DNA from 3 places in the Conexibacter sp. W3-3-2 genome. Region 1 is predicted to be linked to each of the others. Evidence: riboswitches for the same ligand, from Rfam matches in the RefSeq annotation. Region 1 holds a riboswitch; each other region holds the start of a gene.
What was found. Region 1 has a riboswitch for cyclic di-AMP ahead of GKE82_RS29190 (transglycosylase family protein). Riboswitches for the same ligand answer to the same signal wherever they lie in the genome.

Region 1 (3,259 bases):
TCACGTTCGAGATCGGGCCGAACGCCGTCGTGCACCTCGGGCGCTGGTCGTGGCTGGGCCACGGCACGAAGGTCCGCGCGCACGAGGGCGAGGTGCGGATCGGCGCGAAGACCGTTCTCGGCCAGGAGTGCACGGTCAGCTGCTACCAGCACGTGTCGATCGGCCGGGAGTGCATCGTCGCCGACCGGGCGATGTTCATCGACTTCGACCACGGCGTCGTCGACGTGGAGCGTCCGATCCGCGCCCAGGGCATCTACATGCGCGACGTGCGCGTCGGGCACAACGTCTGGGTCGGCTACGGGGCCTGCTTCCTGCGCGGCGTGACGGTCGGCGACAACGCGGTCGTCGGCACCAACAGCGTCGTCACCCGCGACGTGCCCGCCAACGCGGTCTCGGGCGGGGTCCCCGCCCGCGTGCTGCGCATGCGGGACGCACCGACGCGGCTGCGCTGGTCGTGAGCGGCCCGTCGGACCGGGCGATCGAGGAGACGATCCTCGCGCTGCTCGACGCGCGCGGGAGCGCGACGAGCGGCAGGACGATCTGCCCGTCGGAGGCCGCGCGGGCGCTCGCGGGCGACGACGGCTTCCGCCCGCTCATGGAGCCGGTGCGCGCGGTGGCGTTCGCCCTGGCCGACCGGGGCGTCGTGCAGGTCACGCAGCGCGGTCGGGTGGTGGACGGTCGCGCGGCGCGCGGACCGATCCGGCTGCGCCGGCCCCCGGAGGCCTGAGGACGGCGCGGGGTGCTGCGGTCGGTCAGCCGCGGCGGGCCGCGGCGGCGGCCTTCGGGCCGCAGACCGGCCAGGGGTCGACGCCCTGGCGGTCGTAGAGCACGTAGGCGCGCTTGTCCTGCTCGTCCTCGGGCGCGGCGGCGGGATCACCGGAGCCGCCCATCGCGGCCCACGTGTCGACGTGGAACTGGTACTTGCCGCGGTAGGTGCCGTCGGGCGAGACGATCGTCGGATCGCCCCCGGACTCGCACTCGGCGATCTGCTCGAGGACGCGCATCGCCTTGGCGGGGATGGTGTCGGGGAGCGTGACCTTCGCCGGCGGGTTCTTCGAGCCCACCGGGCCGGCGGAGGCGGACGTCGGGACGAGCCCGAGCGCGCGCAGCGTCGCGGGGCCGGCGATGCCGTCGACCGTGAGCTTCTTGCGGCGCTGGAACCGCATGACGGCGATCTTCGTCGTGCGCCCGTAGACGCCGTCGACGCGGATCTTCAGGCGGCGCTGCAGCGAGCGCACGCGGCGGCCGCGCGAGCCGGGCTTGAGCGTGCGCACCGCCGACGGGCCGGCGGCCGGCGTCGTGGTCGCAGGCGTCGCGGCCTGCGTGGTGGCGGGCGCCGGCGCGGCCTGCGGCGTCGCACCCCCGGTGTTGGCCGGGGCCTCGGTCTGCGCCTGGGCGGCGCCCGGGACGGCGAAGGCGCACGCGAGGGCGAGCAGCGGTCCGGCGGTCCGGCGGTTGAGCAGCGTTGTCACGACGTCCAGCACCCCTTGGGTTGTCTCGTCGCCTACGGGGTTAGCTGTCGGGCTCGCGCGTGAGACTGCGCTACGCCGCATCGTGCGGCGATTCGCCCCAGGACCGTGGTCCACTGGGTCCCCCGTTCCCCGCGGCACAGGGCGGCGGGGACTCGGCGTCTGGTTCGGCCGCCTCTGACGGCCGCCGAGAACAGTAGCAACCGAACGCGGGTTCGCGACCCCGTCGCGTTACGGATCCACATCCAGATAGCTCGACCTCATGTCGAGCTTGAGGGTTACGGACACGATGTCCGACCCCGTGAGGGTCGGAAATTCCGTGATCATCACGGGAGTTCGGTCAACTCTCGACCATTGCTGGAGGGTTTCGGCGTTCGCGGTCGACGGCGACATAACCACCCGCGACCATGGCGCGTGGACGCTTACCGCCGCGGGCTGCGCGGACGGGTCCTCGGCGGGTCGCGAGCGCCTAGGCGCGGGCGTGGGCGTCGACCGCGGCGCGGTACACCGCGGCGGTCTGCCGGGCGATGTCCGCCCAGTCGAAGCGACGGACGTGCTCCATCGCCTCCCCCACGAGACGCTCGCGCAGCGGCTCGTCGGTGAGCAGCCGCTCGACCATCACGCCGAGGTGCTCGGCGTCGCCGCCGTTGAACCGCAGGCCCACGCGCTCGTCGGCCGGGACGACCTCGCGCAGCCCGCCGGTGTCGGCCACGATGCAGGCGCAGCCCGAGGCCATCGCCTCCAGCGCCACGAGCCCGAACGGCTCGTACAGCGACGGCACCACGCAGAGGTCGGCGATGCGGTAGAGCGAGTGCAGCACGTCGTCCCCGATCCAGCCCAGGAACGTGCCGGCCCCGTCGATCCCCAGCGCGGCCGCCTGCGCCTTCAGCTCCGCCTCGTGCGGCCCGGAGCCCGCGACGAGGTAGCGCGTGCGCACGCCGTCCCCGAGCCGCTCGATGACCCCCGCGATCGCCTCGAGCGCCAGCTGGAAGCCCTTGTAGTAGTCGAGGCGGCCGACGAGCAGGACGAGCTTCTCGTCCGGCGCGGCGAAACGGGCACGCAGCGTGTCGAGGTCCTCGATCGGCTGCAGGTCGTGGGGGTCGATCCCGTTGGCGATGACGCTGACGTGGCCCTCGTCGAGCCCGTAGACGTCCAGGACGTGCTCGCGCATGTAGTGGGAGCAGGTGATCACGTGCTGCGCGCGGTGCGTCATCCACTGCTCGACGCCGTGGATGTAGCTCTGGGGGTGCTGGTCGACCCAGCCCTGGTGGCGGCCGTGCTCCGTCGCGTGGACGGTCATGACCATCGGGCAGCCGAACCGCTTGGCGAGGTGGTCGCACGCGTTCGCGACGAGCCAGTCGTGGCCGTGGACGACGTCGAACGTGTAGCGGTCGCCGAGCTCGACGCCCGCGGCGAGCATGTCCGCGTTCATGTGCTCGATCCACGTGACGAACTCGCCGAGGTCGCGCGGGCGAATCGGCTCGCGCACGCGGTGCACGTGCACGCCCGCGACGAGCTCCTCGGCCGGCATCGTCTCGTCCCCGCGCGTGAGCACGTGCACCTCGACGTCGGCGGGCACGAGCTGCTCGGTCAGCTTGCGCACGTGGCGGGCGAGGCCGCCCTCGACGACCGGCGGGAACTCCCAGGACAGGATGAGGGTGCGCAGCGCGGACATCAGGGCTCGAGCAGGGGTGCTGCGGTGGCGTGCGGCGCCAGGTGCCGCACGGTCGGCTCGGACGAGCCTACCGACCCGAGCGCGGTGTCGAGCGCCTCGCGATGGCCCGCGGCAC
Region 2 (3,259 bases), on a different contig from region 1:
TGTGCATGGCGAAAAGCTGCTCGCCCAGCGGATCCAGCGGGGAGAAGAGCGCGGCGCTGAGCGCGGCAATCCCGGTCAGGAAGACGAGCAGCCGCCAGGTGGGCGCGTCGCGTGGCCCGGACGGTGTGCGACGGACCGCGCGCCAGCGCCACAGGTAGCCGCCGAGCAGCAGGAGGACCAGCAGCAGCGGGCCGGGCGTCGCCGACCACGAGGCGTCCGGTGCGGTCAGCTGAAGCTGTCCCAGCGGCGCAGCTCCGGCAGCGGGTCGATGCCCTCGCCGCCCTCGTACCACCCTGGGGCGGTCCACAGCTCGAAGTGCAGGTGGCAGCCGGAGGCACGGCCCGAGTCTCCGACGTAGCCGATGCGCTGGCCGGCGCGGACCCGGTCGCCCTTCTTCACGAGCGCGCGATCGCGCATGTGCATGTAGGTGTACGAGGCGCCGGTCTTATCCTGTAGCACGACGTAGTTCCCGGCACGGGACTGGACGGCCTCGAACTGCACGGTCCCGGGACGTGCGGCCACGAGCGGCACGCCGCAACGGGCGAACATGTCCTGCCCGCCGTGGCCGCGGCCCCCGCCGAAGTCGTTGGTGGCCGACTGCCCGAGGTCGTGCTTGCCGCGGATCGGGAAGATCGCGTCAAGGACCTGGACGGCCCCGGAACTGGCCTGCGACGCCGTCGGCTGCCCGGCCAGGCGCAGCACGTAGCGGCCCGCCGTCACCACCGACCCACCGACCGTCCCGTCCCAGCGAACCTCACCCTGGCCAGCGTCCACCGGCCAGGACCGGACGACCTGGCCGGAGTCCACCCGGACGGCCTCGACGGTTCCCGCAACGGTCGCCGTGTACTGCAGCAGCATGCGCTTGCGCGACCCGGCGATGAGCGCCTGGCCGGGCGCGAGGTCGGTCGTGGCGCCGGTGACGTCCGCCTGGGGGACCGGCGAGGTGAGGATGCGCAGCCGCTGCGTACGGCTCGAGCCGCCGGCCGGGCTGACCAGTCGCAGCGCGCCGCTGCGGGCGTCGCGTGGAACGGTCACCTTCAGCGACGTCGCCTCGGCGGATGACGGTGCGGTGGCACGGTCGTCCTTGGTGCCCTTGCCGCCCTGGAAGATGACGCGGGTCACGCCGTCCATGCCGGTACCGGCGATCGTGAGCGTCTGGCCGCGCCGGCAGGCCCAGCTCTCGCCCGACGCGCAGGACGCCGCGCTCGCGGCGGCCGGGTCCGGGATCGACGCACCTCCGGTGCTCGAGGCGCCGAGCGCGCCCGAAGGCACGAGGAGCAACACGGTGGGGGCCAGGACGGCGAGGGACAACCGGCGGTAGGTCAACGCGAATCTCTTTTCGTCTGCCTACGGGGTTAGCTGACGGACTCGCGCGGAAAAGTCGCGCTACGACACTGGGTCGATTCGCCCCCGGAGTGGGTCCCCCGCTCGCCTCGACCCCGGGGTCTCGACGATTCGGCGCTGCTATGACGGCGCGCATCATACTACGATGCGTCGTAGACAATGCGCCGACACCTCCTCATCCTCGGACTCAGTGCCGCGACCCTCGCCGGCTGCGGCGGAGATTCGTCCTCCGACGGCGCGTCCGTCGAGCCCCGCGGACCGTCGTCCGCGGCCCTGCGTGCGAAGCTGGCCGAGGCGACGTCGGTCGATCTCGCCCGCTTCCCCAAGCCGGCCGGAAAGACGCTCAACGAGTTGAGCCAGTCCCTCGACGGGACCGGGCCGCAGGTCGCGCTCGGGACGAGCGTCTTCCCCGACGCCCGGACGCGACTGGCGTTCGGGCTCATCGACGAGCAGACCGGGTTCGTCTACGCCCCGTCGGTCGTCTACCTCGCCAAGGGCGAGAGCGCCCGGGTGCTCGGACCATTCCCGGCGCCGGCAGACCTGCTGGTGACGGACCCACCGTTCCGCTCACGGCAAACGGCCAGCGAGAAGGACCCGTTCTCCGCGATCTACGACTCGCGGGTCACGGTCGACGGACCGGGGACCTACAACGTCCTCGTGGCGAGCGACATCAACGGGAAGCTCATCGGCTCCGGCACCCAGATCAAGGTCGTCGACGCGAAGGCCGATGCCGTGCCCGACGTCGGGGAGCGCGCGCCGAGCGTGAAGACCGACACCGTCGCTTCCGCCGGGGGCGACCTTGCGGCGATCGACACGCGGCTCCCGCCGGACGACCAGCACGAGGAGAGCCTCGACGACGTGCTCGGCAAGAAGCCAGTGGCACTCGTCTTCTCGACCCCGCAGCTGTGCGAGTCACGCGTCTGCGGCCCGGTCGTCGACATCGCCGCGCAGCTCAAGTCCACCTATGGCGATCGCATGACGTTCATCCACCAGGAGGTCTACGTGGAGAACTCGTTCGACAAGGGGCTGCGCGAGCCGCTCAAGGCCTTCAACCTGCCGTCGGAGCCGTGGCTCTTCACGATCGACGCACGTGGACGCGTCGCCGAGCGGCTCGAGGGGTCGTTCGGCTTTCGGGGCTTCGAAACCGCGATCAAGAAGGCGCTGGAGGCCTGAGCCGGCTGCGCCGTCAGGCGCTGGGCTTCTTGCCTGCGAGCCGGCGCAGCTCCTTGCGCCGCTCGGGGTCCAGCTGCTGGATCGAGCGCGCGAAATGCACCAGGACCGTGTCGCCGTAGGCGTCCACGAGATCGGCGACCTCGCCCGCGGCGCGGCGCTCCTCGTAGTCGTCCTGCGACATGGCGGCCGAGTAGTGGTCGGTCTTGCCCGAACGACGACGGACGAGCAGTTCCTTCTCCGCGAGTCGGCTCATGACGGTCATCACGGTCGTGTAGGCGCGGGTCTTCTCCGCGCGGGCGTTCAGCCCGTCGAGGACGTCGCGCACGGTGGACTCCCCGCGGGACCAGATCTCGGCCATGACCTCGCGCTCGAGCTCGTGCAGTTCGGGGAGTCGCTCCTGGGACACGCGCGGAGTCTACCGCGCCGCCAGGAAACACTACGCTGCGTAGTATTGACGGGTGCTCGTCCGCTCTCGTCTGCGCGTCCCCGCCTTGCTCGCGGTCGTGCTGCTCCTCCTGCTGCCCGCCTCGTCGGCGGCCCACGGTCTCGTGATCCGGGCCGACCTTCCGATCCCGGAGTGGCTGTTCGGCTTCGGCGCGGCGGTGGTGGTGATCGTGACGTTCGTCCTGCTCGCCGTCGCCTGGCGGACACCGCGCCTCGAGGAGCCGCCCACGCGCTGGCTGGCGGAGCCGGTGGCCCGAGCCATCACCAGCCGCGGTGTCGAGGTCGTCGCCGGCACCCT
Region 3 (3,259 bases), 170 kb from region 1:
CGACCGCGCGCTGCATCGCGAGCCCGACGTCGGCCATCTCCTCGCCGACCCCGGTCGCAGCCTCGGAGATCCGGACCTGGGCCTCCGCAGCGGAGTACTGGGCCTTGATGACCTCCTTCTTCGTCCGGAAGGCCTCGATCTTCGCGCGGAGCTTCTTCTCCGAGTCGATCAGCTTCTGCTGCTGGGCCTCGAGCTCGGCGACCTGCTGGTCGAGCGACTGCAGCTCGGTCTGCGCGAGCTGCTTGCGCTCCAGCGCGGTGCGGGCGAGCTCCTCGTTGCCGGCGGAGAGCGCCTGACGGGCCTGCGTGTCGAGCTTCACGACGGACTGCTCGAGCTTCTGCGACTGCATCTGCAGGCGCTTCTTCGAGGTGACGACGTCGGCGATGCCCTTCTTGACGTTCTGGAGGGCCTCCAGCTGCTTCTGGTAGCTGTAGTCCAGCGTCTCGGCGGGGTCCTCCGCCTTGTCCAGCATCTTCGAGATCTTCGCCTTGATGACGGTGGACATGCGTCCGGTCATTCCGGCCATACGGTCTCCTCGGGCTCAGGTGGAACGTGCCCCCTGAGCGTACTGGACGCGCCCGGTGTGCCGAGCGCCTACAGGCCGACCGGCCGGCGCGCCTTGAAGCCCCGGTTGGACTTCCGCAGCGGGCGCCAGCGCGGGCCCTTCAGACCGCCGCGGTCGTCCGCGGCACTGGTGTCGAGGCGGATGCCCGCGACCGTCATGTACGCGTGGTCGGACGCCGTGTAGACCGTCACCCACTTGCCGCGGCCCGCCTTGCCCCAGGTGAAGAACGAGCGCGAGTCGCGCGGGCGCCGCAGCAGGTCGGCGCCGGCGAGCGCGAAGGAGACCGTGCCGGAGCAGTCGTAGGCGGTGTCCTCGAAGTCGCCGTGGCCGCCGCCGTACCGGTACGGCAGGCCGACGATCCCGTTCGCGGCCCAGATGATCTGCTTGACCGCGTCCGGCGCGTTCTCGGGCGCGGACGCGATGCCGTCCTCGTCGATCACCGCGACGTCCCCCGGGACGGTCGGGAAGCTCGTCGGATCGACCGTGCCGAACTCCGCGCCACCGGCCTTCGCCGACGCGTCGGACTGGACCGTCGGGGCCTGCTCCTCCTGCGCGGCCTTGCCCTTCTTCGCGGCGGACGCCCCGGACGGGACGACGAGCGCGAGGCCGGCGAGAACGGCTATGAGAAGGAATGCCCGGAGTCGGAGCACAGACGGACTGCTTTCTTTCGACGGCCTCCGGGGTTAGCTGACGGGCTCGCGCAGAAAGAACCAGCGCGTCCGATCACGATCGGATTCGCCCCAACGACGTGGGTCCCCCGTCCCTGGTGTTCCGTCCAGGGTTCGGCAATTCGCGGCAGCGTAGCGAACTGCACGACGGATTGCAGCCTTTCGTGCTGCCAGCGTCCGTGCAGCCCCGACAGGCGCGTGCCACGGGCGTCGTGGATATGGTCGCGCCAGCATGCTCCGTCCCGCCCTGCCCGCCGCCCTCCTCGTCCTCGCGCTCGCCGCCGCCGGTTGCGGCAAGGGCGACGGTCCTGCCACGGGATCGACGACCGCGGCCCCCGCCGTCGGCGCGAAGAGCGACGAGAAGGACGCGGCCACCGACCTCGGCTTCCCGACGTTCGCGACGAAGAACACGACGCGGGTCGGCGGCGGGGACGCCCCGACGATCGCCGCCGCGGTCGCCCGGGCCGTGTACCCCGGCGGCGAGCGCGGCCAGCGGCCCGCCGCCGTCGCGCTCGCGCCCGCGAAGGACTGGCGCGTCGCGCTCGCCTCCGCCTCGCTGATGGCCCCCCGGTGCGCGCCCCGCTGCTGCTCTCCGACGGCGACGGGCCCGACGTGACGGTCGAAGCGCTGCAGGCGCTCGCCCCGACGGGCTCGGCGCAGGCCGGCGGCGCGCAGGTCGTCCGGGTCGGCGACGTGTTCCGTCCGGCCCGCCTGAAGACCACCGACGTCGGCGGCCGCAACCCCGCCGCGATCGCGCGCGCGCTCGACGCGTTCGGGCGGGCGGTGCGCGGGTCGGACACCGGCCGCGTGCTCGTCGTCAGCAGCGACGCGCCCGAGTACGCGATGCCGGCCGCCGCCTGGGCCGCGAAGTCCGGTGACCCGATCCTGTTCGTCACGCGCACGACGGTTCCCGCGGAGACGCTCGCCGCGCTGAAGACCCACAGCAAGCCGAAGATCTACGTGCTCGGGCCGTCCAAGGTCATCGGGCCGGCGGTGACCAGGCGCTGCGCGCGACCGGCACGGTGACGCGGATCGGCGACCAGGACCCGGTCACCAACGCGATCGCCTTCGCGCGCTACCGCGACGGCGAGTTCGGCTGGGGCATCACCGATCCCGGCCACGGGCTCGTGTTCGCGGGCACCCGGCGCCCCGCCGACGCGGGTGCCGCCGCCGCGCTCTCGGCCAGCGGCACCTACGGCCCGTTGCTGCTGCTGGCGCGCGGCGACGCGCTGCCCAAGCCGCTCGAGCAGTTCCTGCTCGACATCCAGCCCGGCTACGACCGGGACCCCGTGCGCGGGGTCTACAATCACGGCTGGATCGTGGGTGACGACCAGGCCGTCGAGACCGGGGTCCAGGCGACCGTCGACGGTCTCCTGGAGATCGCGCCGGTGAACGCCGCCGCACCGGAGCCCACGGCCACCACGACGCAGCCGACGGCGACCACCAAGGCGCCGCCGACCCGCACCACTCCCACCACCACCACGACGACCCCCCGGAGCGCCCCGTGAGCGAAGCAGAGTCCCCCGAGCGCAGCGACCGTCGCGGCTCCGTCCCGGACGTCACGATCGACGACGTGCGCGAGCTCATGGGGGCCTCCACCCCGCACTTCGCGCTGCAGATCCGCAACCGGATCGCCAAGCTCGTCCGCGACCTGCCGGCCGAGCACCCCGCCCGCATCCTCGGCGAGCAGGAGATCGCCCGGCTGACCAAGCTCGGCTTCTCCGGCGAGACGCGCGGCACGCAGCGCGAGGAGGGGATCGCCCCGCTCGCCTCCGTGTCCGAGGACCTGCGCTGACGCGCTAGCGGCGCAGGCTGCTGCGCCGGCAGCGCGGCGTGAAGACGCCCGCGTGGCGCAGGCAGATCTCGACCTCCGCCGCCTTGCCCTGGACCGAGAACGAGCCGTCCTTCACGCCCCCGCGGCCGGAGGCCGGCCACTCGTTCCAGCTGATCCCGCGGAACCAGCCGCCGTCGTAGGCGATCGGCGTCCAGACGTCGAACGCCGCCCGCACCGGGCGGGCCTGCGCGG

Region 2: linked by a shared signal. The riboswitch ahead of GKE82_RS25170 (M23 family metallopeptidase) and the one ahead of GKE82_RS29190 (transglycosylase family protein) in region 1 are both predicted to bind cyclic di-AMP.
Region 3: linked by a shared signal. The riboswitch ahead of GKE82_RS22475 (hypothetical protein) and the one ahead of GKE82_RS29190 (transglycosylase family protein) in region 1 are both predicted to bind cyclic di-AMP.

The regions. Positions count from the first base shown of each region.
Region 1 is NZ_WLYW01000001.1:4,514,314-4,517,572, reverse strand. It holds gene GKE82_RS30435 (acyltransferase) at 1-458, shown strand, start outside; gene GKE82_RS21630 (DUF3253 domain-containing protein) at 455-727, shown strand; gene GKE82_RS29190 (transglycosylase family protein) at 753-1,484, opposite strand; cyclic di-AMP (ydaO/yuaA leader) riboswitch at 1,488-1,640, opposite strand; gene GKE82_RS21620 (glycosyltransferase family 4 protein) at 1,939-3,144, opposite strand; gene GKE82_RS21615 (1,4-alpha-glucan branching protein domain-containing protein) at 3,144-3,259, opposite strand, start outside.
Region 2 is NZ_WLYW01000003.1:76,249-79,507, reverse strand. It holds gene GKE82_RS25175 (cytochrome c oxidase assembly protein) at 1-292, opposite strand, end outside; gene GKE82_RS25170 (M23 family metallopeptidase) at 226-1,311, opposite strand; cyclic di-AMP (ydaO/yuaA leader) riboswitch at 1,329-1,471, opposite strand; gene GKE82_RS25165 (hypothetical protein) at 1,504-2,517, shown strand; gene GKE82_RS25160 (BlaI/MecI/CopY family transcriptional regulator) at 2,531-2,923, opposite strand; gene GKE82_RS25155 (fenitrothion hydrolase) at 2,976-3,259, shown strand, end outside.
Region 3 is NZ_WLYW01000001.1:4,686,295-4,689,553, reverse strand. It holds gene GKE82_RS22480 (PspA/IM30 family protein) at 1-505, opposite strand, end outside; gene GKE82_RS22475 (hypothetical protein) at 595-1,215, opposite strand; cyclic di-AMP (ydaO/yuaA leader) riboswitch at 1,223-1,363, opposite strand; gene GKE82_RS22470 (hypothetical protein) at 1,466-1,849, shown strand; gene GKE82_RS22465 (cell wall-binding repeat-containing protein) at 1,804-2,259, shown strand; gene GKE82_RS22460 (hypothetical protein) at 2,256-2,741, shown strand; gene GKE82_RS22455 (hypothetical protein) at 2,738-3,028, shown strand; gene GKE82_RS22450 (hypothetical protein) at 3,033-3,259, opposite strand, start outside.